2 regions of the Streptococcus sp. AS14 genome follow, and region 2 is predicted to be linked to the other one. Evidence: predicted binding sites of a transcription regulator. Region 2 holds the regulator's gene; the other holds the start of a gene.
What was found. The regulator HrcA, encoded in region 2, represses chaperone genes, less so after heat shock. The targets are predictions, from matches to a motif close to TTAGCACTCNNNNNNNNNGAGTGCTAA.
Positions count from the first base shown of each region.

Region 1: a site for HrcA is predicted at 5,335-5,361, ahead of groES (co-chaperone GroES). Genes of this name have one in related genera too.

Region 1 covers NZ_ALKI01000012.1:66,525-81,277, forward strand. The annotation lists gene HMPREF1150_RS06780 (response regulator transcription factor) at 1-606, shown strand, start outside; gene HMPREF1150_RS06775 (ABC transporter substrate-binding protein) at 603-1,886, shown strand; gene HMPREF1150_RS06770 (PTS sugar transporter subunit IIA) at 2,107-2,544, shown strand; gene HMPREF1150_RS06765 (PTS sugar transporter subunit IIB) at 2,588-3,082, shown strand; gene HMPREF1150_RS06760 (PTS sugar transporter subunit IIC) at 3,110-3,955, shown strand; gene HMPREF1150_RS06755 (PTS system mannose/fructose/sorbose family transporter subunit IID) at 3,939-4,793, shown strand; gene HMPREF1150_RS06750 (hypothetical protein) at 4,888-5,178, shown strand; gene groES (co-chaperone GroES) at 5,386-5,667, shown strand; gene groL (chaperonin GroEL) at 5,691-7,313, shown strand; gene HMPREF1150_RS06735 (Cna B-type domain-containing protein) at 7,780-9,639, shown strand; gene HMPREF1150_RS06730 (low temperature requirement protein A) at 10,510-11,655, opposite strand; gene HMPREF1150_RS06725 (HdeD family acid-resistance protein) at 12,104-12,619, opposite strand; gene HMPREF1150_RS06720 (helix-turn-helix domain-containing protein) at 12,838-13,350, opposite strand; gene HMPREF1150_RS11660 (hypothetical protein) at 13,558-13,740, shown strand; gene HMPREF1150_RS06715 (replication initiation protein) at 13,786-14,753, shown strand, end outside.
Region 2 covers NZ_ALKI01000016.1:142,651-157,403, reverse strand. The annotation lists gene HMPREF1150_RS03225 (ECF transporter S component) at 1-220, opposite strand, end outside; gene HMPREF1150_RS03230 (bifunctional hydroxymethylpyrimidine kinase/phosphomethylpyrimidine kinase) at 201-971, opposite strand; gene truA (tRNA pseudouridine(38-40) synthase TruA) at 961-1,710, opposite strand; gene HMPREF1150_RS03240 (ZmpA/ZmpB/ZmpC family metallo-endopeptidase) at 1,965-7,697, opposite strand; gene dnaJ (molecular chaperone DnaJ) at 8,018-9,151, opposite strand; gene HMPREF1150_RS03250 (DJ-1/PfpI family protein) at 9,289-9,921, opposite strand; gene dnaK (molecular chaperone DnaK) at 10,149-11,978, opposite strand; gene grpE (nucleotide exchange factor GrpE) at 12,232-12,768, opposite strand; gene hrcA (heat-inducible transcriptional repressor HrcA) at 12,804-13,838, opposite strand; gene HMPREF1150_RS03270 (ABC transporter permease) at 14,002-14,730, opposite strand; gene HMPREF1150_RS03275 (ABC transporter ATP-binding protein) at 14,723-14,753, opposite strand, start outside.

The DNA.
Region 1 (14,753 bases), on a different contig from region 2:
ATTGAGGTAGTCGGGACTGTCGGAGACGGCAAGGAAGTGCTGGAAAAGCTTCATCGGGTACGCCCAGATGTGATTTTGATGGATATTCGCATGCCAGTCATGGACGGTGTTCTCTGTACCAAGGCTGTCAAAGAGCAGTATCCAGATGTTAAGATTATCATTCTGACGACCTTTGATGACGATGAATTTATCTTCTCCGCTCTCAAATACGGTGCGTCTGGTTATATTCTCAAAGGGGTTTCGACAGAAGAGCTTCACGAAGCCATTCAGACTGTCTATCGAGGCGGAGCTATGATCAATCCCAATATTGCCACCAAGGTCTTCAAAATCTTTTCACAGATGGCCCAGTCCAACTTTGCTATCACGGTGACGGAGGAAAATATAGAGGACATGAGCCGGACGGAGTGGAAGATTATCCAGCAGATTGGCTTCGGGATTTCGAATAAAGAAATTGCTGCCAAGCTCTTTCTATCAGAAGGGACAGTCCGAAATTACCTGTCAGGTATCTTAGCCAAGCTCAACTTGCGCGACCGAACCCAGCTGGCTATCTGGGCTGTGCAGACTGGAGTCACCCAGAGAGATTTTAGTAAGGAAAGCGACAAATGAAGTGGAGACTGAGACATTTGACCCTGCTGGTTGTCCTGATCATATCTGTTGCTTTGGCTTTTGTCTTTTGGGCTTCAGCTCAGGAAAAAGTCCTGCGTATTGGTGTCTATGCTGGCTCTAGCTGGGATGTACCTAACAGCCGCGAAAACAAGGTCTTGGACAGCCTGATTAAACAATTTGAAAAGACGCATCCTCATGTCAAGGTCGTCTACGAAAGCGGTATTCCCAAGGATGATTACGCTGACTGGCTGGCGGAGCAAGTCCTGAAAGGCGAGCAGCCTGATCTCTTTATGGTACCAGAAAACGACTTTAGCATGTTGGCTTCGACTGGCGCGCTCAAATCCTTGGATACCCTTCTAACGGATGATGAACGGACAGCCTTTTATCCGGTGGCTTATGAAGCTGGGAAATATCAGGGAGTCAGCTATGCCCTTCCAGTTGAGAGCAATCCCATCATGATGTGTGTCAATAAAGACTTGCTTGAAAAAGAAGGAATCAGCATTCCTGAGTCAGGTTGGACCCTGGCGGATTTCTATGAGATTTGCAAGAAAGTGACAAAGGATACCAATGGCGATGGTGTGGTGGATCAGTACGGTATAACAGATTACACTTGGCAGCAGGCTCTGGTAGCTTATGGCGGCCATCTTACCGATAAATCCGGTATCAATGTAGACAGCGCAGAGATGCACCAAGCCTTGGCCTTTATGAGCAAGCTAGATATGCTCAGCCAGCACTATAAGGTGACTTCAAATGACTTTGATGAGGGACGGGTGGCCTTCTATCCTATGAGTCTGGCCCAGTATCGGACCTACAAGCCTTACCCTTACCATGTTGCAAAGTATTCTAGCTTTTCTTGGACCTGTATCCCCATGCCAACAGCCAATAGCCAGGTGATGGGGACACAGGTCAAGACCTCGCTCTTTGCCATGTCTTCCAATACCAAGCAAGAGAAGCTGGCTTGGGAATTTATGCTCTTGCTGTCACAGGATAAAGAAAGCCAGCAGGCCTTGTTTGAAAAATCGCAGGGGACCTCAGTTTTACCATCTGTGGTGAAAAGTCAACAGGCTAGAGAAATCTTACAGGCAGATGATTTTGGCTTGGATTCCTTGACTTCTGAGAGGTTAGACCACATGATGAATCGCTCCATCATTGACATCAGTCTAGAAGTAGACCGCCATACAATGGAGCGGATGGACTATCTGATTCAAAATGCTATGCAGAATCAAGAGATTGACAGTGCCTTGCCGAGCATTCAAAGAGAAATAGAAAGCGGAAAATAATCTGCTTTCTTTTTTATTGCTAATTAAGTCAGAAAAAAGTACAGCTGCCTAGACCAATATGACAAATGTCATATTTTTCTTAACAAATGTCATCTGAGCAAAATGACATTTGACAATATGAAATCGGTTTCAAAATTTGTACAATAAAATCATCAATAAATCCTTCGTCATCTAAAGCCTGACTTGGCTAAGAGCTAGAAGGATAAAGGAGGCAGGAAAGATGAAATACCTTGTACTGGTCAGCCATGGGGGACTGGCTGCAGGCGTGCAGAGTTCCTTGAAGATGTTTGCCGGAGACAAAACGAACCAGGTGATTGCGGTCGGTCTTCAGGAGGGCAAGTCAGTTGATGATTTTGCAGTTGATTTTACTCAGGCCTTGGCTGGCTTAAGCGCTGATGACAGTGTCTTAGTTCTGGCTGATATTGTAGGAGGCAGTCCTCTGACGACAGCAGCTAGCGTCTTAGCTGACATGGGTAAGCTCGACTCAGCAGTTATCTTGGGAGGTTTGAACCTGACCATGGGACTGACTGGCTTGGTTATGAAAGACATCTTGGACGGAAAAGAGCTGGCTCAGGCCATCCTTTCCGAGGCCACAGCTGCTTTGCAGGAATTTGAAGTCGTAAGCGATGCAGCTGACGAAGATGAAGACGACATTTAGTGCTTCCGCTATACATTATAAAAGATAAAAGGAGATTTTAAAGATGACAGTATCATTTGTACGGATTGACGACCGCATGATCCACGGTCAAACAGTCACTCGCTGGGCTAAGGAATACCCTTGTGATGGCTTGATTGCAGTTAATAATGCTGCGGCAGGAAACAAGGTTTTGATTCAGGCCTACAAGGGAGCTTCTGACAAGAAGACTTTTGTTTGGACCAAGGAAGCCTTCAAGGAAAAATCAGGCAAGGTCACAGAGTCAGATAGTCGCTATTTCCTCATTACGAAAAATCCTGTGGATATGAAGGAAATCCTAGTGGACCAAGGTTTTGTACCTGGGGATGTTAAGGAAATCATCGTCGGTCCTGCTAATGACCGTCCGGGAGCTGTTAAGCTGGGCAACAACCAGTCCATCACCCAGGAAGAGGCAGAAGCGATTGAGGCAATGGAAAAAGCTGGTTACAAAGTCAAATTCCAGCTCTTACCAGATGTTTCCATTGGTTACTGGAGCGATTTCAAGTCTAAATTTGGTTTTTAATTACAATAATGAAAAGGAGAGTCTATTATGACAATTTCTTGGCTGCAAGCCGCTTTACTGGGTCTTTTTGCTAGTTTAGCTTCTATGCCTGGTATGGGTGGTTCTAGTATTGGTAACTACACTCTGGGACGTCCTCTGGTCGGAGGCTTGATTAGTGGCTTGATTCTTGGAGATTTAAAAACAGGGATTATGGTTGGGGTAGCCCTTCAGGTCCTCTATATCGCTCTGGTAACACCAGGTGGTACAGTTTCCGCTGACGTGCGGGCGATCTCTTACATTGGGATTCCTCTTGCAATCTTATTTGTTCACTCTAAAGGCATCACCTCTGAATCTGCTATCGCTGCAGCAGCTGCACCAATCGGAGCAGCAGTTGGTACTATCGGTACAGTTCTCTTCTATGGAACAGCCACTACAAACTTGCTTTGGCAGCACATTGGCTGGAAAGCTGTTGAAAAAGGCGAATTCAAAAAGCTTTACGCTGTTGACTGGGTCTATCCTTGGATTTCCCACTTTGTCTTCTCTTTCCTCCCAACCATGATCATCACGAAGTTTGGTCCGAATATGGTTGAACTGATGAAGACTCACCTGCCAATGGATGGCTTCATCATGAAATCCCTCTTTACAGTCGGAGCTCTTCTCCCATGTGTCGGTATTGCCATTCTTTTGAAACAAATCGTTACCAAGGCTACTGACTTTATCCCATTCTTTGTGGGCTTCACCTTGGCTAAATCACTCGGTCTTAATTTGGTTGCCAGTGCAGTTGTTTCATTGATTTTTGCAGTAATTTACTATGAATTGGAAGTAATCAAATCAGCTCGAGTAACTGCGCCAGCTGGTGGGGCTGACTTTGATGACGATGAGGAGGATATCTAAGATGGCTGAAAGAAAGAAAATAACTAAAAAGACTTTAGCGAAATCATTCCACCATTGGTACTATGGTCATTTGACTTGCTTCTCTCAAGAGCACATGCAGACTTTCGGCTACTTGACCTCTATGCTGCCAATCGTGGAAGAACTCTACAAAGACAAAGCAGAGCAGAAAGAAGCTATGCAGACCTATACGGCTTTCTTCAACACAGAACCTCAGCTCGGAGCTTTGGTAGTAGGGATTACAGCTGGTTTGGAAGAAGCGCGTGCCAATGGTGACGCTGTTGACGGCGAAACTATCAATGGTATGCGTGCCGGTCTCATGGGACCTATCGCGGGTATCGGTGACTCTTTGGTAGTTGGAACCTTGATTCCAGTTCTGCTGGGGATTGCCCTTGGCCTCTCGAAAGGTGGAAATCCTATCGGGGCTCTATTCTATATCCTTGTCTGGAATGTTCTCATCTATGGCGGTATGCGCTTTGCCTACTTCAAAGGCTATGAATTAGGGGACAAGGCGGTAGAATTCCTTGTAGGACCTAAAGGACAGGCGCTTCGTAAGGCAATCAGTGTCATTGGTGGTATGGTTATCGGGGCAGTTGCTGCAACTTGGGTCTCTGTAACGACTTCATTAGAGCTGAAAAATGCTGATGGCGAAGCCTTCCTGAAGCTGCAAGAAAAGATTGACGGTGTTTATCCAGGGCTCTTAACAGCTGGCTTTATCACTCTTTGCTGGTGGCTGATGGCTAAGAAAAAGGTATCACCAAACCTTGTTATGCTCCTCTTGGTTGTCATTGCTTTGATTGGTGTAGCGCTTGGCATCTTTGACCCTCAACTTAAATACTAATTCTCGCTCAATTTTAGGCTGGCAGTAAGTCCGATTTGCAGCTAGTCTAATACAAATTTGTTTGAGCAGAGTAAAAGAAAGAACGGAGAAGATCATGACAGAACAAGAATTGATTCAAGGCTATGAAACAGAAATTCACTACCAGAAGCATATGATTGAAAATCTAGGACGCTGGTTCAGTCTCTTCTTTGCCATTGCCAGCATCGGTCTTGTTCTGATTTATCTCTTTCATGAGACCAATCTCCTAGCACTGATTGCAGGAATCGTCCTAGCTCTACTGGGTATCTTAGCTATGCTTTTGTTTGGCTATGGCATCTATAGAGGACGCCTAAATCTGCAAAAAGTGATTAATGATTTTGAAGCAAAACTAAAACTTGCAAGATAGACATTCCCCCTAAAGACAAGTCTGAGAGGATTTTAGCTCGGACTTGTTTTTTTCTTTGAGTTTAGGACCAAGTGAAGAAAAAATAAAATTTTTCTTTCATCTAGCCGGTTTTTTTCTTGACTATTTCTGACCAAGTGATAAAATAATAACTATAGATTAGCACTCGATAGTTTAGAGTGCTAAAAATTCAATCTTTGGAGGAAAATCATGTTAAAACCATTAGGAGACCGTGTGGTCTTGAAAGTAGAAGAAAAAGAGCAGAAAGTTGGCGGATTTGTCATTGCAGGCAACGGCCAAGCAGCGACTAAGACAGCAGAAGTTGTCGCAGTCGGTCAAGGTATTCGTACTTTGAACGGTGAGCTGGTAGCCCTGAGCGTTAAGGAAGGGGACAAGGTTCTCGTAGAAAATCACGCAGGCGTAGAAGTCAAGGACGGAGATGAAGCTTATCTCTTAGTCAGTGAAGCCAATATTCTAGCAGTTGTCGAGTAAGATTAGAAGAGAGGAATAATAAAATGGCAAAAGATATTAAATTTTCAGCAGATGCAAGAAGCAGTATGGTTCGTGGTGTTGACATCTTGGCGAATACTGTCAAGGTAACTTTGGGCCCTAAAGGCCGTAATGTCGTTTTGGAAAAATCCTTTGGCTCACCCCTGATCACCAATGACGGTGTGACCATTGCCAAGGAAATCGAACTGGAAGACCATTTTGAAAATATGGGCGCTAAGTTGGTGTCAGAAGTAGCTTCAAAAACCAACGATATCGCTGGTGACGGAACAACAACAGCAACAGTTTTGACGCAGGCTATCGTCCGTGAAGGGATTAAAAATGTTACAGCTGGTGCTAATCCAATCGGTATCCGCCGCGGGATTGAAGCAGCCGTTGCGACAGCTGTTGAAGCTCTGAAATCTAACTCAGTGCCAGTTTCCAACAAGGAAGCTATTGCTCAGGTTGCTGCCGTATCTTCTCGCAGTGAGAAAGTCGGTGAGTATATCTCTGAAGCTATGGAAAAAGTTGGCAATGACGGTGTTATTACCATCGAAGAGTCCAAAGGAATGGAAACTGAGCTAGATGTAGTTGAAGGAATGCAGTTTGACCGCGGCTACTTGTCTCAATATATGGTAACTGACAATGAAAAAATGGTAGCCGAGCTGGACAATCCTTACATCTTGATTACTGACAAGAAAATTTCTAACATTCAAGAGATTCTGCCATTATTGGAAAACATTTTGAAAACCAATCGTCCGCTCTTGATTGTCGCAGATGATGTAGATGGTGAAGCTCTGCCAACATTGGTTCTTAACAAGATTCGCGGAACCTTTAATGTCGTAGCTGTCAAGGCACCAGGCTTTGGCGATCGTCGTAAGGCTATGTTGGAAGACATCGCTATCTTGACGGGCGGTACAGTGATTACAGATGATCTTGGCCTAGAGCTCAAAGACGCTACGATTGAAGCGCTTGGACAAGCTTCTAAAGTCACTGTTGATAAGGACAGCACTGTGATTGTGGAAGGTTCTGGTAATCCAGAAGCCATTGCTAACCGTGTGGCAGTCATTAAGTCGCAGATTGAAAGCAGCACTTCTGAGTTTGACCGTGAAAAACTGCAAGAGCGCCTAGCTAAATTGTCTGGTGGTGTAGCTGTGATTAAGGTTGGAGCTGCAACCGAAACAGAACTCAAAGAAATGAAACTCCGCATCGAAGATGCCCTTAACGCAACCCGTGCAGCGGTAGAAGAAGGAATCGTCTCCGGTGGTGGTACTGCCTATATCAATGTACTGGACGCTGTTGCAGGTCTTGAGTTGGCAGGGGATGAAGGGACTGGACGTAACATTGTTCTTCGCGCCTTGGAAGAGCCTGTTCGTCAAATCGCTCTGAATGCAGGCTTTGAAGGTTCAATCGTCATTGACCGTCTGAAAAACTCTGAAGCTGGTACAGGCTTTAATGCCGCGACTGGCGAATGGGTTAACATGATTGAGGCTGGAATCATTGACCCAGTTAAGGTGACTCGTTCAGCCTTGCAAAATGCCGCTTCTGTTGCTAGTCTTATCTTGACAACTGAAGCAGTAGTGGCTAATCAACCAGAACCAGCAAGCCCAGCTCCAGCTATGGATCCAGGCATGATGGGCGGTATGATGTAGAAAATAACGGGATTATATATTTCTACAAATTAGATATAATCTTTATCTTATATTTATCAATTAGAAAACTGAGCAGATTTGTTCAGTTTTTTTATTGTGACTAGTTATCTAGCAAGCATTAATAATTATGCTTATTTTTAAAAACAAATTTATATATATGAATATTTATGGTCATATAATTCATATTTGTTCATTTATTATGCATCCAAATATTACATTTTTGTTTCAAAGAAATACAAGAAGATGACGGAGGAAACGGTTTTCAATTCTTATATGACAAGGTTTTTGGAGAAATAAATTGGTTTACACATTGTCGACAAAAGCTGAACTGGTAAAGGTAAATAGTTGACTTATAGTCAATCGTATGCTAGTCTAATATATGTAGTATATTGGAATTGTAAAGGAATTTTAATATTTTTACATGTTCGATAAAAAGGAAAAAAGGAAAAAAACGGAGGGATTATTTATGAAAAGAATATCTCAGACTATTGCGCGCTTTTTCTCAGTAGCCTTTGTGCTCCTCTTTAGCCTGTTTTCTAGCAGTCAATCTGCCAGAGCCAACACGGTAGACGATGTTATCACGTCAGTAAATGTTTACAATCAAAAGGGTGAAGAATTGACTGACGGCCTCTCCCCTTGGGAAAAATTCCAGATTGACGCAAACTTTGCCTTCAATTACGGTAAGGTTCAGCCAGGAGATACTACGACCATTGGACTTCCTGCTGAATTTGCCTTGGAGGGAGCTGATTTTGAAGTCAAAGATGATGACGGCAATCTCGTAGCGACAGCTGTGGTTGATGCAAGCTCTAAACAGCTTACACTGACTTATACAGACTATGTCCTGACTCGCTCTCATATTGAAGGGAAAGTTCATCTCTTGGCTCGCGTTGATCATACAGTAGCCAGAGATAAAGGCTCTATTCCTCTGAAACTTATCGTTGGCAAGAAGATTGTTGAGTATGGGAAAATTGACTACAAAGGTCTTCCTGGCCAAGCAACTCCTTATACTTTCATAAAATACGGCTGGAATAATGCGGATAATATCAAGAGCATTACTTACAGCCTGAATATCAACCAACAAAATCAAGAATTGGATAATGTTGTTATTTCAGATACTCTGGGCTTTAATACCGGAGAAATTGATCTCAACAGCTTCCAAATTCTTAAAGGCTCATGGGTTGTTGACCCGGCTGATAACTCTTACCGACTAAGCCAGCAACGCGAGGATGTGACAGCAAATTATACGATTAATCTTGCTGCTGACAAGCGTTCCTTTACCATTAACATGGGGCATATCGGTGCCAACGAAGGATTCTATGTTCGCTACCGTGTTAACTTCCCTACAGTTCCGACTGATGGAACACTCTTCCCGAACGAAGCAATCATGCGAGCAGATAATATTGAAGAGCAAAAATCATCAGTTGCTGTCCGCTACCAACGTGCAAACGGCTATGCACATGGGGATGTCTACGGTGTGCAGGTGACTAAAAAAGACGAAGCTGGTAAAGCCTTGGCAGGTGCTGAATTCACATTGTACGATGAAGATGGTGTGACAATTGTTCAAAAAGCAACTAGTGATGCTAACGGGATTGCTTCTTTCAGCAACTTGATTAAGGAGCATTATCTGATTAAGGAAACCAAGGCACCAGAAGGTTACCAACTGTCAGATGAAGAGATTCAGGTTAATGCCGCTCAGCTCAAAAATTATGGTTCTGGTATTATTTACAAAGACTTTACCAACCGTAAGGCATTGATTACCGCTTCAGGTACCAAGACTTGGAATGATGACAACGATAAAGATGGCAAACGTCCAGACAAGATTACCGTTCGTCTCTATGCAAATGGCACTGAAGTTGCTCATAAAGAAGTTGGTCCGAATGATAAGGGTGAGTGGAAGTATGAGTTCACTGACTTGCCAGCGACTGGTGAAGATGGAAAAGATATTGTCTACTCAGTTACTGAAGACCGTGTTTATGGTTATACAGCTACTGTTGATGGTATGAACATTACCAATACACCAGTTCCAGGAGTTCCGCAACCGCCGAAACCTAGCTCGGACAATAGCTCTAAGAGCAGCAGTAGTAGTTCTAGTTCTAGCTCTAGCTCAAGTAGCAGTAGCACGACTTCTAGCTCAAGCAGCACTACAGGGAGCACTGTTGTGATCATCGAATCAGACAATGGTACTGGCGGAGGAAATGCCTCTAATGTTGGAACCAAGAAAGTTCTCCCTAAAGCGGGTGAGAATGCTAGCTGGATCATGATTGCTGCTGGATTAGCTCTAGTAGGCTTGGTAGGCTTCATTGTCTTCCGTGCGAAGAAGAAATAAATTTTATCTCTGTTCCCTTAAGGGACAGAGATTTTTTACTCCAAACCCGGATTAGCAGTAGTCGCTTTTTAGAAAGCAAAAAAAGAATGCTTTTTTTACAATCAGTCACTATCTTGTAGCCTTTTGTTAATCAAGACTGTGATGTTCCGTAATATAGTTGTTTTAAAATAAAAAGCAACTAAGATGTTTCCTAGAACAAATTAGTTGCTCAGAACTACGGGGAAAGCCGCTTGGATATGCAAGCGTGAGGCATATCAAAACTTGATATATATAATCTTTCTTAATTCCTAAACCAAAAAAATTATAAGACATCCTTAGGAATATGCTCGGTGTGTAACCATCTTTATCAAGTTTTCGTCAAACATATTTTGCTTCAGTCTTCTCTCGTAGTTTTTTCTATGCGATGCCCCTCCTTTTTGTGCCTAAAGGAAGGGGATTTTTTTGTGGAAAATCTACTTTGAATTTAAGGAGATGATTAAGCTGAAAAAGCGAAATTAAATAAACAAAAAAGCCTTATAAACCAAGGCTTTTTCTTCTCTATTTCTATGCCCCCTGCATGAATTTGTAAGAACTTTTCATATTGAAAATAAACAAAAATGTTGAAATATAGCTGATTTTAGGGAAATACTTTTAGGTATTTTCAATGTCAGGATTTAAAAATGGGGCAAAAGTGGGGCAAAAACAAATTAACGAAAAAAATATCGAGTTCGTGCATCAAGTAAATGATAAATTGCAAGAATAAGTGCAACATTTACTCGAACTCATCCTCTAGAGCTTCACTAGCAGTTCTGTAAGCTAAACATTTTCGTGGTCGGTGATTGATATCATATAAAGCCTTGGTTCCCAAAGCTTTTTTATGTTATAAACTCATTAAAAGAACCCCCAGTTAGATTTGGAATATTTTTTATTCTGTGTCATATAAAAATAAATAGAATGAATAGCTATAGCTAGAGCTAAAATGGTTGTAATACTTACTACTATTATAGGATTAGAAGCAAAGATTAAAGAGAGAATCAAGGCAGCCAGATAGAGTGTAGCTTGGACACAGTAGTAACTTTTCGAATAGCGAAGATAGTGTTTGTTATAGGGCCCATTTGCTAGGACAGCAGCTTGAAAGAGGCCAAATCCGATATAAGAGAAGCTGGTTGCAAAGAGACGATTAGCTTCAGGATTCAGAAGAAAACTCATTGATACAGTCATCATCATAAGCCCAATGAAAATAGGATAGTGACTGTAAATTAGAAATAGCCCCTTTTGATTAGATTTTTCATCAATAGCATGGTCGAATTGACCAAAATAAAACAAGAACAGAGAAATCATAATAATGAAATAAAGAACCGAATAAATCGAGAAATTCTCGATTGTAAAGAAGTTAGCTAGCTCCGTAATCATCTCTCCAAACATAATAATGACAAGAAGGGAGATGCGCTCGATTAAATGGGGGAGATTTACCTGGTAATGCTTATCTTTATTAAGCAAGATACTTGGCATAATAAATGTTAGCAGAATACTAGCATAAAGGATATAGACTCCAATGTAAATAGGAAGAAGAGCTGCTAGATAGATTTCTAAACTTCGTAGACCTGTTATCCATAGAAAACCTTTGATACTTTCCCGTTCAACATTATCGGTTGATTTTCTAAAAAATTCAACCAAATATTGTAAAAATAAGGTAAAGGTTAATGTACCAACAGCCCAACAAAGATAATGAAAATATTGTTGCCAATCAGGTCCAATCATATTGGCTATAAAGAGTAAAAGTCCCATTTTGATAAACATGATTACCATGTTAAATAAAGAGTTCTTTCCATAGCGATTGGTATAAACGGTTTGAATCATCCATGAATCAGTGAGAACCAAAACAGCCATGAAAAAATCAAGGAAAGAATTCCAAGTCAAAATACCGTTATGAAGATGCTCAATTAAAGTAGTTGCTTTTGAAATTGCAAAAACAAAAACTAGGTCATAAAAAAGTTCTGAAAATTCTACACGTTTATGTTTAATAAGAGTTGTCATCTTAAGTCCTTTCTATTCTAGAAGTACAATTTATTATAACAGAAAATGGTAATGAGAGAAAAGGAGATGCTTAAATAACTTCATGTGACGCGAATTGTCAAAACCTTGGAGCACATTTACCTCATGTACCAACTCACAGGCAGAGTGTTTGATGATTGATAATGAAGAATAAGATTTTACAATAGAAAAGCGAGGATATCCTCGCTTTTTTTATTTAATCTAATAGCTCCTTATTTTCAATTAAGAGCTCTAGTGGAGATTTATCTCTTGCTTCAATAAAACCAGGTTCATATTGGTTATGAAGTGTTCTTTTCTGAGAAGTTGGATCAATATACAACTCTTTTCCATCTTCTGTGTATAGTTGGTTGCCTCTTGTTAGGTAAAGAGACGAAAAAGCTGAGAATATGATTTCCCAGCTTTTTTGAATGCGATAGAAATAGCAACTAGACTATTTACGAAAGGCCTCAATAATGTAGGTGAAGCCAGTAACTAAAAATGAAAAGGCAATGACATAAACGATAAAGACACCTGTAGCCACTGGATTGAACAGAATCACTAGACCTAGTAAAAATTCAAGCAAGGCTACCCACATGATATTGCTACCAATAATAGGGAAAATCAATCTTAGACGATTGCCTTTAAAGAAAGCAATAATGGCTTCTACAATTAACCAAATTCCTACAATGGTCGGAATGACGACCGGCAGGGTCACAAAGCCATAAGCAACGAGGTAAAGAGCTAAGAGAAGACTAACAAATCCTTGGAAAAGATAAACAGGTGAGCGAAGCTCTTTTGGTGCAGAGAAATAGCCTAAAATAGCTGCTATAGAAGAAACCAGTAAACCAAATGAAATCCACCAGCTGTAAGCAACAAGATTAGCTACTGGGTTTGTAAATAGGAAAAGTCCTAAAAGGACAAAAACAACTCCTGCAAGGAATAGCAGTAAACGATTAGAAAATTTCATTTCAATACCTCCTATATAGTATAGTTTGCTAATAAAACTATTGTACTTATTTTTATAGAAAATGTCAATAAAATAAATAAACAATTTGGAAGTTTCAGTCTGACTTACAAAAAGAAAAGGAGTTTTCACTCCTTTTCACAGATTGAAGACAAAGTCCTTATAAAAGTGTCTTCTAAAGATTTTAACTTCAATCTGAAGCGAGGTTATCCTCGCTTTTTCTATTTATCAAACAATTCCTTATTTTCAATTAAGAGTTCTAGTGGAGATTTATCCCTTGCTTCAATAAAACCAGGTTCATATTGGTTATGAAGTGTTCTTTTCTGAGAAGTTGGATCAATATACAACTCATCTCCATCTTCTGTGTATAGTTGGTTGCCTCTTGTTAAGTAAAGTAAATCCTCTAAGTACTGTCCATCAGTTTCTAGAAAATGTTCGATGTATTTGACAGCCTTTAAGATCTCACTTACTTTATCAGAGTATTCATTCGATTCAAGAACACTCTTTTCTAATTCAATCTCTTTACTAGTTCCAAAAAGTTGAGTTGGAGTTGCATTAAAATATTCTGCTATCTTATCTAAATTTGCAAAGGTAGGATAGCTTTTTTGTTTTTCGTAATCAGAGATGGACTGTTTACCGATTCCTAAATCTTCAGCTAGTTGAGTTTGGCTTACTCCTTTTTCTATGCGCAATCGTGCCAAATTGGGTCCAAAATTTTGAATAATAAAGGTCATGGGAAACTCCTATTTTTATTTTTAACTTATTTTATCACCTATAAACTTACAAATCAAGTTTTTAGTTGACTTGCCCAAATATTTTTTATAAAATATATTTATAACTTAGAAATAAGTTATAAATGATAAAAAATAGTTCATAAGTTTAGGGACAGTGAGTGAGGAGGAAGTTGAGGATGAGACTATGACTTATGACTATTCGAAGCCTTGGAGCTAGAAATTGTGTGGACAAGGACAAGGGACGAGCCTGACGGAAAGTCAGGCGAAGTCCTGCAGACTGCCGTCCAGACAATTTCTAGCCAAGCAAAAGCTGGCTATTCTAACAGCCAGCAAAAAGGGACACTTAGGACAACGTCCAAAGAACGACGGAACGAACAAACGTTGATTTGACGGTGTTTCCGAGACCTAAAAAATCTAAAAGAAGGGGGGACAATTTTGTTGGTTTCTATACAAGATTTAAGAAGTACTCAAGAACGATGTGATGTAGGAGAATTAGTACAGCGGATAGATGTCAGTATTGATAGATTAACGGTTATCTGGGATACAGACATTGGTTCCCTAAGACGAATTTTCAAAAATCTGAAACAGGCAATAAGTACAAGAGTTGATTCATTTGAAATACATGATAACGTACGAGATGATGTATTTACTTTAGCTAAAGATTTTAATGAGTATGATTCAATCAATATTATATTTTTCCAATTATCCACTTATGGAAATGAGCAATTGATTCGAATTGATTTTAATCCTAATACTTTAAAAGAATTTGGCGGAATGAAAGTATGGAGGCAATTAATGTACTTTGCTAGATTGAATTCATTGACGGTACGCTTGTCTCGTTTTGATTTGGCATTTGACATTTTCAACAGGCCTGAAATCGTTAATTTGCAACATATTAAAGGTGGTGTTACCCATAAGGCCTTCTATGGTAGAGGGGGTGAATTAGAGACGAAATATTGGGGTTCTAGCGGTAGTAATGTACAAGTTAGGTTATATGATAAGAATAAAGAAATCATTGCTCACAAGCGAGAAGAGAAGCTAGATTTGGATGTAAATCCGTTCTGGTGGAGACTAGAGTTCCAACTCAGAACTAAAGCGATTGGTGAGGAGATGGTCCAAGATATTATGAATCGACTTGATAATTTCGGATTTTATAAGCTAGAACATATTCGAGTAGAGCAAAGAGCATTTACAATTATCTTTCTCAACAATCCTGAACTGTTATCATTGGCTTTTCCAAATTTAAAATCAGACAGCATCAAAAAGAAAAAAACAAGAGTCCGCAAACTATTGAGAGAAGAAACGAACCAATTTGCGGAAGAATTAAAAGAAGTATTAATACAGAATCTCCCTAAATTAAATACAGAATTACAACTACTTGTAGGTGAGTTTCTGAATTTAGG
Region 2 (14,753 bases):
ACTGAGGATAGCCCGCAATCATATCAATCAAAAAACCTGAGAGTCCTCCGACAATAGCCGCTTCCTTGCGACCAAAGTAGAAGGCTGTAAAATAAATCCCTGCATCCAGCAGCGTCAAAAATCCTGTCGGAGTTGGGATTTTTAAAAAATTCCCCAAAACCACAGATAGAGCTGTGATAAAAGCTAAGATAACTAATTTTTTAACTTGATGATTTCTCATACTGAACTACCCCATATTGATCTGAGCGCTGAATCGCTCGGTAAACAAAATCTTTAGAAACTTGAACTGCTGCAAGCGCTGACTTGCCGATAAGCAGCTGACTGGCAATGCTGGAAGCAAATGTGCAGCCTGCTCCGGTATTGTTGCTGGCCAGCACTGGCGATTCCATGACCTCAAAATCTTGACTGTCATAGTAAACATCCACCGCCCGCTCCTTGCTCAAGCGATTGCCGCCCTTAATCACCACATGCTCGGCTCCCAAATCATAGAGCTCCTTGGCTGCAGCCTGCATATCCTCAAGAGTTTTGATTTCTTTTTGGGTCAATAGCTGAGCTTCTGCCAAATTTGGCGTGATGATGCTAACATAAGGGAAAAACTTGATGATTTCTTCTCTCAGTGCACTGACTTCCAAGTCATGATTTTCCTTGCAGACCAGAACAGGATCCAGCACAACTGGTATATCCGCATGCTGCTTGACAAAAGCCAAAACCTGCTCTGCTATTTCCAGATTGGGTAAAAGTCCTATCTTAATAGCAGAAAAAGGAACATCCTTGAGACTGGCTAACTGCTGGGCAAAAACCTCTTCCTCAACTGGAATGACCTCAAATCCCTTATCAGTCATAGCCGTCAGGCAAGTCACAGCTACGAATCCATGCAAACCGTTGACTGTGTAGGTAGCCAAATCAGCGTGTAGCCCGCCGCCGCTGAAAATATCATTGCCCGAAAGGGCTAAAATCAACTTATTCTTCATAACGAATCTCCTTTAGATAAAGGCCGTTAGGACCGGCTGTTGGCCCTGCCAGATGGCGATCTTTCTCCGCTAATATCCTCTGAATCTGCTCCACCGGCATGCGCTTGTTGCCAATCTTGAGCAGAGTACCGACCATATTGCGGATTTGCTTGTAGAGAAAGCCATTGCCCGAAAAAGTAAAGACTAGAAAATTACGCTCTGCATCAAAGCGGACCTTGGCCTCGGTAATGGTCCGAATCTTGTCTTCCACGCTGGTTCCCGAAGCCGTAAATCCAGTAAAATCATGCGTCCCCTCTAACTGAGCAATCGCTTCTTCTATGAGACTCAGCTCCAAAGGATAAGGATAATGCGTGGCATAATGGCGCATCATAGGATTTTTGGGCCGGCCGATATCCACCAAAAATTCATAGGTCTTGCTGTGCTTATTGTAGCGAGAGTGAAAATCGTCCGACACCTGCTCCACACTAATAAAATCAATATCTTCCGGCGTCTGGGTATCCAAGGCAAAACGCAATTTCTCTTCATCCCGCTCTTCTGGTAAATCAAAATGCAGCACCTGGCCCAGAGCATGGACACCGCTGTCGGTCCGGCCCGCTCCATGAATGACCACAGGCTGGCCTTTATTGATACGGGTCAGGGTCTTTTCAATCTCTTCCTGAACACTTCTGGCATGGGGCTGTCGCTGAAAGCCAGCAAAGCCATAACCGTCATAGGATATAATCGCTTTATAACGTGTCATGTGTTTATTTTAGCAGGAAAAAAAGCCCCCAGCAAGCCCTAAAAGCAGGAACTGTCCGGGGACAGATCTTTTTAAAATATCGTTTAAGAATCAGGGATTTTTTCTGTTCCGACTTGCCATTATGCAACAAAACAACCCATCTGAATCAGACTATCAGTGACGACACAAACAGAACTAATTCAAATGGGTTATTGATTGCATATTGCTAAAGGTCATTATTTGCAGTTACACATCAGCAGATCTGACACTATTTCTTAGGAACCCCAAATGGAGTTTTCATCCATAAAGCTGTTGGTGTTCTTGAGTAATTGCGTAAAGACAGCATACTTGAAGTCCTTGGTTGCCCGTTCATCGACACGAGACTTCTTCAGATCCTTGTCAACAGCTTCTGCAAAGCCGGCTTTCAGTTCTTCATAAGTACTATAGACTTTTCCGTTGACAGTCACCGGCTTAATACCTGAGCTTTGTGCTTTATCCACAACTTTTCTGAAGTAAGCTTTCTTGAAGGCTTCCATGGTTTCAAATTCGCCTTCAGAAATTTGCTTGATGATAAAGTTATCGCTCAAACCAGTCACACCTTGTTCATTGGCTGTCTTGCGGTGTTTATTGGAAGCATAGCTTACAAAGCCTTTTTCATAGCCATAGTAACCCCAAATTCTGAAGGTATTATGCTTGAACATCAAGGCTCCTGGCGCTCCAGTATTGTTTTGACCGCCACCATAGATACCCGTCATGAAGTCGATAGAAATGTAACTAGAGTCATAGTCAGCAGGATTATAAGTTCGATTGTCAACTGCACGGTTAGACAGCAAGCCTTGATCAACCAAGTCCTCTACAGATGAAACTGACATGGCCGCTTTCTCCTCTGCCGTCAAGTCTCTTACGACGTCGTATTGGGTTCGAGGATCCACAACTTTCGGTTCAACCTTCTTGAACCATTTGGCTGCTGCTTCATTTCCTTTGGCAACAACGGCTTGTCCCTCAAGGTAATCCAGCAGCATGAGGGTATCATTATATCCCTTCATGTAATGGTCGATGTCTGCTCGGTTCTTGAAGAGACTTGGCGAGCTATTGAAAATGAGACTGCCATCATTTGGACGATCAAAGGCCATATTGAGACCAAGAGCACCCCAGCCTGGCTGACCAGGAACAGGTGATTGGAGCATCCCTTGGGCATAGCCTTCTGGTCCGATACCTTGTCGTCTGCCATGGCCGCCCAGATAAATATCTCTATCGTTGACGTGGGTGAGCTCGTGCGTGAAGACGGACACACCGTATTCCGTCAAGAGGTCAAAGGCCTCGAAGTTCACACGGATTGAACCAGCAGCGTGGGCGCCATAGCCATTTGACTTGTACCAGCCACCAGCTCTGCCGCCAACTAGGTTAAAGAACTCGCGGGATGGTGCATAAGGATTGCCCTTATTATCATTTCCGTTGACATCAATCCAGCCACGTCCTTCCACATCAAAACCATCCCATACAGCCGTTACATTTTGCTTGACCATTCTGGACTTGATATCATCTGAGAGCAGTTTGTACCAAGTGTCTACGTGATTTCGATGCTGGGTCGCTACTTCCTTGATGCGTGCGTTAAATCGTTCATCAGACCATGACCGGCGCTTGTCTCTGTTGACAAAGGCCATCGTGCTATAGTTTGACAGAATAGCTAAGCGCGTATTTTTCAAGGTTAGCAGCGGAAGGATATAGTTGCTGAAATATTCAGAGTTGAGGTTGTCAAAGACACGATACTTAGCAGACTTGATCTCCTCTACTTCTGACTGGCGCTCTTCAAACTGAATAAAGCCTCGAGTTGCATCCTTGAACCAAGAATCCATGTCTGCAAAGTCAGTCAGCAGGCGACGGTTGTAATCCAAGTAAGCAACCAAATCACTAGACTTGGACTCAGCCTTCAACTGACGTGCAAACATATTGACATTGTCTGCCCCTTTCAGTTGATTTTCTGTCGAACGACCAATCTTAATCAAGCGATCCAGCAATGGTACTTTTTCACCATAGAAGTCTGGTTTGAAGAGCACCAGCTCCTTGAGGTTATAGTCGCCAAACTTGAGATCGTAATAACGGTTGAGGTAGGTCAGACCGAGCATGATAGCGGTCTTGTTCTCTTCGATTTTAGCTTTCAGAGACTCGTTGGCTGCTGGGTTGTCAGCATGGAATCTTGTCCATTCATTGGCCAGGAGCTTACCAAGCATATCCTGCAAGTTGGCTTTCACCTCAGCCAGAGATTCATCCAAGAAGAGGCGCTTCACTTTATTGACCTTATCATTATCATTAGGCAGACCAACAGAACGATAGACTTCATCACTGTATAGTTCAAAACTCTTCAAGCTCTCTGTCAGCTGAGTCAGCAAGTCTTCTTTGACCGCCGTTGAGTGATTTGGAGTATAGACCGTACCAAGCTCTGCAATCTGATATTCTGGCAGAGCCGTCTGTTCAAATCGTGCTTGATTTTGAAGATTGTAGATGGTCTTGCTTCCGTCTGCAAAATGGACTAAGATCTTATCTGCATCCGTTCCGCTAGCAACAAACTGGTTGCCCTTCAAGGCTTGAACTGCTAGAACTTTCTTAGTCAACAGGTCGCCCGCCTTACCAGCGTCCACCAGCTTATTGGCCTCATGAATCAAGAACTCTTTATTGTAGAAAGGCATAAAGCGTTCTATGTTTTGATAAAGCTGTTCATTTTCTGACTTGTATCCTGGTTTATCTTGATAAGTACTTGCTCTCAAGATAGCAGCATTTAGCTTCTCAGTTGTTACTTCATTTGCGCTGGTTTGTTCAAGAGCCGTAATCCGATAGCTCTTTACTTTTTGCTCCGCTTCAGCTTCTGTCAAGCGACGGAACTTGGCATCTTTTCCTGTCTTGGTTCCAGAGCTGTGTCCCTGAACACCAAAAAGGTTTTGGAGTTTTTGCCCCATCCAAGCGTCGGTAATCTCATTATCTGAGCTAAAGAGCTCTTTTCCGTTCACTACTGTAGCATAGCTGACAGTGTCATTGATAGTTCCATACGGCCAAATGGAAGCAGCGATACCAGCCGCATTTCTTGAGGCTGCATCCTCCAACTTACCTTTGGCAACTGACTGAGTTAGCTTGCCCCAATTACCCCAGCCTGAACCTGAATAGTCAGTGAAGTTTTGAGCGACCAGCATACCTGCATTTTGACCACTCTTAACCCAAATATCTGCTTCGACATAAGCTCGGCTTACCAAGGACATGGCGTTGGTGCCTGCGATACCGGCTGTGACAGAGTTTCCACCCTTGGACTTAATCTGGCCCTTAAAGGAGACATTTTCAACTCGAGATTGGCCTTCTATATTGTTAACCAGACCGGCTATATGGTCTCTTCCTTCCAAGTATCCTTGGACATTGACATTTTCGATTACTCCTTTATTCTTCAAGCGGGCAGCAATTGTCGCAATTGTATCGCCCGCTTGCGAATCTGGATAAACCATATTGACCCGCTTAAAGTCAATATCCTTGACCGTTCCGCCAGTAATAGTATCAAATAGAGGATGCGCCAAGTCTAAAATCGCATGGCGCTCACCATTTTGCCCACCAATCAGCTGGCCTTTGAATTCACCTGGCAGGTAAGACTTGCTGTTGGCTGGTTTATCAATCAGTTTGGCACTGATACTGCGGCCCAGAATAAAGGTTCCAGAAGGATCTTCCTTGATACCGTCCAGGAGGTCTTGGAAGTCATAATAGACATTTCCTTCACGCTTCTTGGCCTTTTCCAGATAGAAATCAAAGCTGTTTTGAAGACCAGTTGCGCTTCTTTGCAGCAAGTCTGGCAGCTGAGCCTGAATCTTGAAGACAGGCTGGTTATCAACGACCACTTCCTCAATAGAGGTAACCGGCAGTACAGTGTCCTTGAACTGGTCGGATGTAAAGTGCAGATAATATTGGTCCAGATTTGCTGGTTTTTCAGCCAAAGTAGGCATCAATTTTGTCTGGCCATTTTCAACCTTCATCAAGGAGACATTAGTAATCGATTTGAGCTCTACCTTCTTCAGGTCAAGCTGGACTGTCTCTTGAGCTAATTCCTGACTTTCAGAGCCATTTCCTAAGTCATAAGACAGAGTCGTCTCAATCTTATATGGTGTATAGTAGTCCAAACCACTGAAGCTAGCAGTCAACTGGCCTGCCGCCAAGTTCTGCTCTGCTATCAGCTGGCCATCTTTCTTCAGACGAACATGAGCACTAGTAAAGGCTTGATCCCTGTCCGTCAGCTGGTATTGAATCTGAGCTGATTTCTGCAATTCATCCTTCTTAACCGCTGAAACAGTCAGAGTTGGTGCTGCTTTAAGGGCCAATAAGTCGGCCAAAGCCTGCTTAAGTTGGTTGACACCCGCATCTACTTCATCTTGACTTGACGAAGTTTGATAAACCGACTCAGCCATATTCTTAATTGCTTGCAGCTGCTGGTAGGATTGATTGGTGTAAACTGCAGGATCCACAGCCGCTGCTAAAGCTAGCTGCTTGCTTAATTCTTCTTTATTGATGCGAGCCTTGCTACCCCGAGTGACCACTGTATTAACTGCTTCATGCAAGATTCTTTCAGTTGTTTGTGGCTCCGATATGCGATTTCCGTCCAAGACTTCATAGCTGGTTACAATTTCTTTTTGTCCTGGAGTTCCATCGACAGTGGTCTCCTCATCAAGATACTTGCTATCATCAGTCTTGTTGACAACTTGAGGTTCAATCGTTTCTAGCTTGATGTCTGTATGCAGACTAGGCTGTTCTGGCTGAACTGTTGACTCACCATTAACGCCACCTGTGTATTCTGGCAAAGCTGGCTCAACTGGAGCCACGTCACTAACTGTAGCTACTGGAGCATCATAGACTGGATTGTCTGCTTGAACTGCCGATTCGCCGTTAACGCCGCCTGTATATTCTGGGAGGGCGGGCTCAACCGGAGCCACGTCACTAACTGTAGCTACTGGAGCATCATAGACCGGATTGTCTGCTTGAACTAGCGATTCGCCATTAACGCCGCCTGTGTATTCTGGGAGGGCGGGCTCAACTGGAGCCGTGTCTCCAACTGTACCAACTGGGGCAGTATAGACTGGAGTTTCCGCTTGAACTAGCGACTCACCGTTCACAGCACCGCTGTACTCTGGCAAGGCAGGTTCTTGTAAACTTTCCCCTTTTGCCGTTTCTATAGGTGGATTTGACGGCTGAGGAGCTGGACTAAGATTTGGAGTTGGAGCTGGAGTTGGAAGATTCCCTATATGGCCAGAATCACTTTCATCAGGATTCAGCTGATACAGCACCCCTGCTTGAGCAGCTCGATCAATAGAATCAGAATCCTCTTTTGCAGCTTCTGACACTTCTGCTTGCGCTTGAGCCTCTTGACCAGCTGGCAAAGAGGTTATCTTGGTCTCTGTCAAAGTACGCAAATCAGAAGCGGTAAAGTAACCGATATAGTTATAGCCTGCAATAGTCACATCTGCTTCAGAAACTGTTGACGAAACCGCAACTTGACGGTTATATGAAAGCAATTCCCGATTTTCTAGCGCAAACGCTTGAGGAGACTGTAACACAGTTTGTCCCAAGCTACCTAGCAAAAGCACTCCTAGTAACTTACCAGATTTCTTTCGTGAGAATACCAAGACAGCCAAAATAGCCGTTCCCGCAAATAAGCCGAGAAGCGGCTGACCATTATTTCCTGTACGCGGCAAGACAGCTTGCCCATCTTGCTTCCGATAAATCAAGTAATAATTTTCCCCTGTTTGCAGATTTTCAGGCAGACCTTTCTTAATCAGCCCTTTTTCCTGCTCTGTTAGCTCTTGCTCTTCAACAAAAGTATAGTGAGCAGTCGCACCGTCTCCTACTTCATCTGCAGCAACAGTCGAGCTGGACAAAAAGCTCCCAAAAATCAGAGCTGCAATGGCAACTGAGCCCACACCGACAGACAATTTGCGAATCGAATATTTCTGAATTCGCTCCTGCACTTTTTCAAAACGTTTCACTTTATAAATCCCCTTTTTCCTAAAATGTATAAAGCTAATCTCCCAATATCTCCCTAGCCAACTCCCCAGCAGGCTAAAAAGATGCGTTTTATACATATAGTATTATCATATATCTTTTAGGAAATTTTTACAATAGATTTTACTTAAAAAAACAATTAATTTTTGTAAAAGTAAATAGAGAAAATCTCTTTACGCTTTTTATTGTGAATTTCTTTTAATTAAAAGGCTGATTAGAGCTGCTCTCTTACTTGACTAGATTTGCCAAATGTCCTTCTAGAAAACATAAAAAGAACAGCATTAGGCTGCTCCTTTTTATATGATTACAAATCTTCCAAGGCATCTTTCATTTTGTCGAAGAAGCCTTTTTTCTTAGGATTGACCGAGATATTGCCAGCTTCCGCAAATTCTTTGAGGGCCGCTTTTTGACGGTCGTTGAGGCCAGTCGGTGTCACAACATTGACAGTAACATACTGGTCACCCATGCTTCCACCACGCAGACTCGGTGCTCCCTTGCCACGCAGGCGGAAACGCTTGCCAGTCTGTGTTCCTTCTGGGATATTCAGCTCCACATCCCCGTGAACAGTTGGAATATCCACACTGTCACCAAGAGCTGCTTGGACAAAGTTGAGATTGAGCTTGTAGTAAATGGTAGAGCCATCTCGCTCAAACTTATCACTCGGCTCAACTTGGACCACGACGTAAAGATCTCCATAAGGACCGCCATTAAAGCCCGCTTCACCTTGACCAGACAGACGAACCTGCTGACCAGTTTCCACACCAGCAGGGATTTTCACCTTAACGCTGTGAGCCTGTTTTTCATGCCCCGTTCCGTGACAGGTTTCACAAGGACTTTTGATTTCTTTTCCTCGGCCATGACAGACATCACAGGTCACTTGGCGACGCATCATGCCAAGCGGTGTCTGGGTATCAACATTGATGACACCTGAGCCATGGCAGCGGCCACAGGTAACAGGACTAGTTCCTGGCTTAGCACCAGACCCGTCACAGGTACGACAAGTCGCTTCGCGGTTATACTTGATTTCCTTCTCAGCTCCGAAAATGGCTTCTTCAAAGCGGAGATTTACACGATACTGGAGATCGTCCCCTTGGCGCGGAGCATTAGGATTACGCGAAGCACCTCCACCGAAGAAGCTAGAGAAGATGTCTTCGAAGCCCCCAAAGCCGGATCCATCAAAACCACCGAAGCCGCCTGCACCGCCGCCAAAGCCACCATTAGCTCCCGCTGCACCGTATTGATCATAGGCTGCCCGCTTTTGCTCGTCGCTCAGCGTTTCATAAGCCTCTTGGACTTCTTTGTATTTGTCCTCCGCCCCAGCTTCCTTATTAATATCGGGGTGGTACTTTTTAGATAATTTCCGATAGGCTCTCTTGATCTCATCCTGAGAAGCATTCTTAGAGACACCTAGACGGTCATAATATTCTGTATTGTTCATATAAGATACCAAGACCGTAAAATTCGACTGAAAAATAGGAAATCAGGCGACGGAGCGATGCTCCTAGGCTGATTTCTCTTTTTTCCGAGAATTTAGGTCGGGTTCAGTTCCTTTCTTTAAATTTTAGAAAATATCGATCAGAGGGTATTTTCAAATTCATGCTTCATTTCAGCAAACTCTTCTTCTGATAAAGTGAATATCAAGTCCTCTTCCGAATATTGATTCCGTTCTTTAAAATAGTTGTCAGCATTATCTACCAAACCTAGACTAAGAAGCACTTTTCTCGCAAACGCTTGATGTGCAAAGCCAACAGCCGTAATGATGTTCTTATTTTGCAGGACCGCTTTAGCTTTGAAATTCTCCCGTGGAAGAAATTCAAAATAGTCAAAAAAGTTTTGCCAAATCCCACCAGTAAATTTAGCGTCCTTCAACAAACCTGCTTTCGCCAATAAAATGGGCGCTGAGGAAATAGCTGTAATTAAAATCTCTTGCTGCTTCAAACTTCTTAGGAAAGAAATCAATTTTTCATCATGCAGAGCAGGGACAATATTTATCATTCCTGGCAAAATGACACAAGAATAGTCTTCGATAACTACTTCATCCAGTGTTCTAGTAGGTTGACAGGGAAGTCCATCTTCCGATCTTATAACATTTCTATCTGTACCAACATAATCAACCTCAACACCAAAAGATAGAGCTAAAGTACTGGTCAGACCAACTACTTCATAAAGTGAAAAATTAGGATAAATTAAACAGAGCACTTTCTTCATCAGCGTCACCCTCTAGTTTAGCGAAAAACAGAGGCTGGGTTGCAACCTCTGGATTTCTTCCTATCATTACGACGCGAAATTTTCAAAACAATATTTTTCGAAAAATTTTTGACGCGGTAGCTGATTGGATTTTAGGTTCGTCTTTCAGACTCCCAAAAATCCTAATCATCCTCGCGGGGGTTCGACTACGAACTAAAAACTTTCAATTTTTAGTTCTATCTCACCGCCTATTTCTCCGTAAACTCTCCGTCTACGACATCGTCGTCTGCTTTAGTTGAGCCCGCGTTTTCAGCTCCTTCTGCTCCTGCTTGGGCTTGTTGAGCCGCAGCAGCTTGCTCATAGAGTTTCACTGCCAGTGCTTGAGCTTTTTCATTAAGAGCTTCCAATTTCGCTTTCATGTCGTCCAAGTTATTGTCTTCTTGCGCTTTCTTAAGTTCATCAAGAGCAGCTTGGGCAGCGTCACGCTCTGCGTCGAAGCCTTTGCCTTCTGTTTCCTTGATAGTCTTTTCAGTCGCAAAGATAGCTTGGTCAACTTCGTTACGAAGATCAACTTCTTCTTTACGTTTCTTATCTGCTTCTGCGTTCGCTTCTGCATCCTTCATCATGCGGTCGATTTCTTCGTCAGTCAGGCCGCTGTTAGATTGGATAACAATGTGTTGTTCTTTTTGAGTTCCAAGGTCTTTAGCCTTAACAGACACGATACCGTTCTTATCGATGTCAAAGGTTACTTCGATTTGAGGGATTCCACGAGGAGCAGCTGGGATATCTGTCAATTGGAAACGTCCCAGAGTCTTGTTGTCTGCTGCCATTGGGCGTTCACCTTGAAGAACATGGATATCAACGGCTGGTTGGTTGTCCGCTGCTGTAGAGAAGACTTGTGATTTAGAAGTTGGAATTGTTGTGTTGCGGTCAATCAGCTTAGTGAAGACACCACCCATTGTTTCGATACCAAGTGACAATGGTGTTACGTCAAGAAGGACAACGTCTTTAACATCACCAGTGATAACACCACCTTGGATAGCAGCACCCATAGCAACTACTTCGTCAGGGTTCACTGATTTGTTTGGTTCCTTACCAGTTTCAGCCTTAACAGCTTCCACAACTGCAGGAATACGAGTTGAACCACCAACCAAGATTACTTCGTCGATTTCTGACAAGCTCAAGCCTGCGTCAGAAAGAGCACGGCGAACTGGTTCTTTAGTGCGCTCTACCAAATCACGAGTCAAATCGTCGAATTTGGCACGAGTCAGAGTCATTTCCAAGTGGAGAGGTCCAGCGTCGCCAGCTGTGATAAACGGCAAGCTGATTTGAGTAGAAGTCACACCTGAAAGGTCTTTCTTAGCCTTTTCAGCTGCATCTTTCAAACGTTGAAGCGCCATCTTGTCATTTGACAAGTCGATGCCATTTTCTTTCTTGAACTCAGCTACCATGTGGTCGATAATCTTTTGGTCAAAGTCGTCACCACCGAGTTTGTTGTCACCAGCAGTTGCCAGTACATCAAAGACACCATCACCCAACTCAAGGATTGAAACGTCAAAGGTACCGCCACCCAAGTCAAAGACCAAGATTTTTTCTTCTTTATCTTGTTTGTCAAGACCATAAGCAAGGGCTGCTGCAGTTGGTTCGTTGACGATACGTTCTACTTCAAGACCAGCGATTTTACCAGCGTCTTTAGTCGCTTGACGTTGTGCATCGTTAAAGTAAGCTGGCACTGTGATAACCGCTTTGGTTACTTTTTCACCAAGATATTCTTCTGCATAGCCTTTCAAGTATTGCAGAATCATAGCTGAGATTTCTTGCGGAGTGTATTCTTTGCCGTTAGCAGCTACTTTTTCAGATGTTCCCATTTTTGATTTAATGGAAATGATTGTATCTGGGTTTGTCACTGCTTGACGTTTTGCCGCATCACCAACGATGATTTCACCATTTTTGAATGACACTACAGATGGGGTTGTACGATTTCCTTCTGGATTTGCAATGATTTTGCTTTCAGTTCCTTCAAGAACTGCAACTGCTGAGTTTGTTGTACCTAAGTCAATACCGATAATTTTAGACATGTGTTTTTCTCCTTAAATTTTATATTCTATCTTCTTTTTGGTACTCTTCTTAGGTGGCGGCGCCGTCAGAGCTTGACTTTATCAATCTCTTTGACTAAACTTTGAGCCTAAGGTCTCAAAGTTTGCGCGAATAGCGCCACGGCGAAGAGTATCGTCTTTGGTTCGCTTCGCTCACTATTGCAAAGCTGAACAATTTTTTATCTTTCTTCATAGTTTATTGTCGTTTCGGACAAGATTTTTCAAGTTTTCTAGCCTAGTTATAGACCACTACCATTGCTGGGCGCAGGATACGGTCATGAAGTTTGTAGCCTTTTTGGAAGACCTGCGCGATAGTGTCAGCTGGGTGCTCATCATCAGCTGGAACTGTTTGAATGGCCATATGATAGTTATGGTCAAAAGCTCCGTCAGCTGGAATTTCTTCGATGCCCTCTTCTTTGAGAGCATGAATCAAGCTTTCCTGCACCATTTCCAGCCCCTTTTTGACATCATCTGTCAGACCTTCAACGGCAAGCGCGCGCTCCAGATTATCTATCGAAGGCAAGATAGCTTTTGCCAAGTCCTGGCTACGGTATCTTTGCAGCTGCTGGCGTTCTTCATTTGCTCGGCGCTGGATGTTCTGCATTTCTGCATGAGCACGGAGATATTTGTTTTCAAAATCTTCTGCTCGCTCATTAGCTAGTTCTAACTCTGATTTTTCAGGGCTTGCTGATTCAGCCTGCTCAGCTGTTTCTACAGCTTCCTCTTTTACTTCCACATCTTCTGGATGTTCTTCTTGCTTATGTTTTGCCACAAGGCACCTCCTTTTTAGGAATATTTATACTATATTTAATGGACTTCATAGTGATTGCTGCTCAGATAGCGATAGAAGTCGGTTAGTTTCATAGTCAGCACGCGGTTGACGACATTCATCTGGCTGACCAGCCGCTGGTAGTCAAGATTGACTGGACCGACAACTGACAGTACTCCGAAGCCTCGATAAGGAATCAGGAATTTGCTGGAAATTAGTGTCAAATCAGCTAAACAGCTTTCTCTACTGTCTGCAACGCGCACGCTTTGCATCTGATCTTCGGCCAAACTGTCGCGAATTTCAAAGGCTACTTTCTGCGGGTCATCAAAAAACTGATAAGCTGACAGATCTGAAAATTCCAGGAGCTGAACCTTGCCAGACAGAATCACATTTTCCTTGAAAATATCACCAAAGATATGCTCAAAGAGCTGGATGACATTGTCCGTCGTAGTGAAATAGCGCTGGATAATCTGCGGAATTTCCGTCCGAATCTTATAATGGATGTCCAACACTGTCTGTCCCAAGAACCGCTCTCTTACCAGGCCTTTAAGCCTATCCAGGTCTTCTCTTAGGAAGTTGCGCGGAATCATAAACTGACTGGTGATGGTATTTGACTCATCCAAGGTGAAGACTGCCAGAGCCGTGTGCTGACTGAGCACAACGATATCAAAAGCTGTCAAACGCTGCCGACTGGGTTCTACATCCAGTGCAACAACCGTGCATCCACTGAGCTTGGTCAAAAGGTCTGCTGCCTGTTGAAGAATGTCCTCCAAGTTGAAAAACTCATGGTCAAAGGCTTTGATAACCTCATAAAGTTCATTCTCAGCGAGACGATCAAAGGACAGAGAATGCTTGACAAAGTACTGAAAACCAGCCACGCTAGGCTTACGGCCGCTGGACGTATGCGCCTTTTCAAGAAGCCCCTGCTTTTCCAAAGCTGCCATATCATTTCGGATAGTGGCACTACTGGAATTGATAGAATCTTGTAGGGCTTTGGAGCCGACCGGCTCGTGGGTCTTGGTAAAGATATCAATAATCAAATTCAAAATCTCATTTTGACGCTCCGTGACCACGGCATCACCTCCAATCAAGATTCTGCTGTTGATTAGCACTCAACCATCTCGAGTGCTAACTCATGATTCTATTATACACTCTTCTACTCCAAAGTCAAGACAAAAACTCAAAAAATTAGCACTCTTTTTACAAGAGTGCTAAAAATCGGTCTGGCGACCTAGATTAGTCGTCCAAAATTTGCAAACGGCGCATCAAATAGAAAGAAATTCCTGCAAAAAGAAGCAACCAAACTACAAGAGCCAAGAATTCTCCGCTCCATAAATGGAAATGAGACCAATCTCTCATGTAGCTAGTAAAGAGACCCATAAAACTATAACGCAGCACCTTAAATAAATCCTCGCTCATATTTGAAAACATAGGAATAAATGCCGCCAAGAGCATGGCTGGAACACTAAGGGATTGTGCCATGACCTGATTTTTACAAAACAAGCCAACCATTAAAAAGAAGAAAATTAAGACCAGCATGGTCAATAAGAGAACCAAACTATAGCTGAACAGATGATGAGAGAGCTTGGCTCCCACCAAAATTGGGGTAATGACGATGTAAAAAATCCCAATAATCGCCGGCCAGATTAAAGCGGAGAGAATGTATTGACCAGCTGTCACACCAGCCAAGCGCAAACTTTGCAAATTATGTTTTTCCCTCTCCTCAGCTAGGATGATGATAATGGGGGTTCCAACTGACATGGCTAGAGAAAAGGGCAGAGAGATAGTAAGCAACATAGTAGCTAGTTTATCCGCTCCAATTTCCTTACCTGCTCCATTCAGAGAAAAAATAAATTTATAGAGAAAAATAAGGAAAATCGGCATGAAAACTTGCAACAGAATACTTTTATTAGCTAGCGTCACTTGACCTCTTAGCCAAATCATACCTTTTAATTTATTAGACATTTAAGGTACCTCCTGTCAACGTG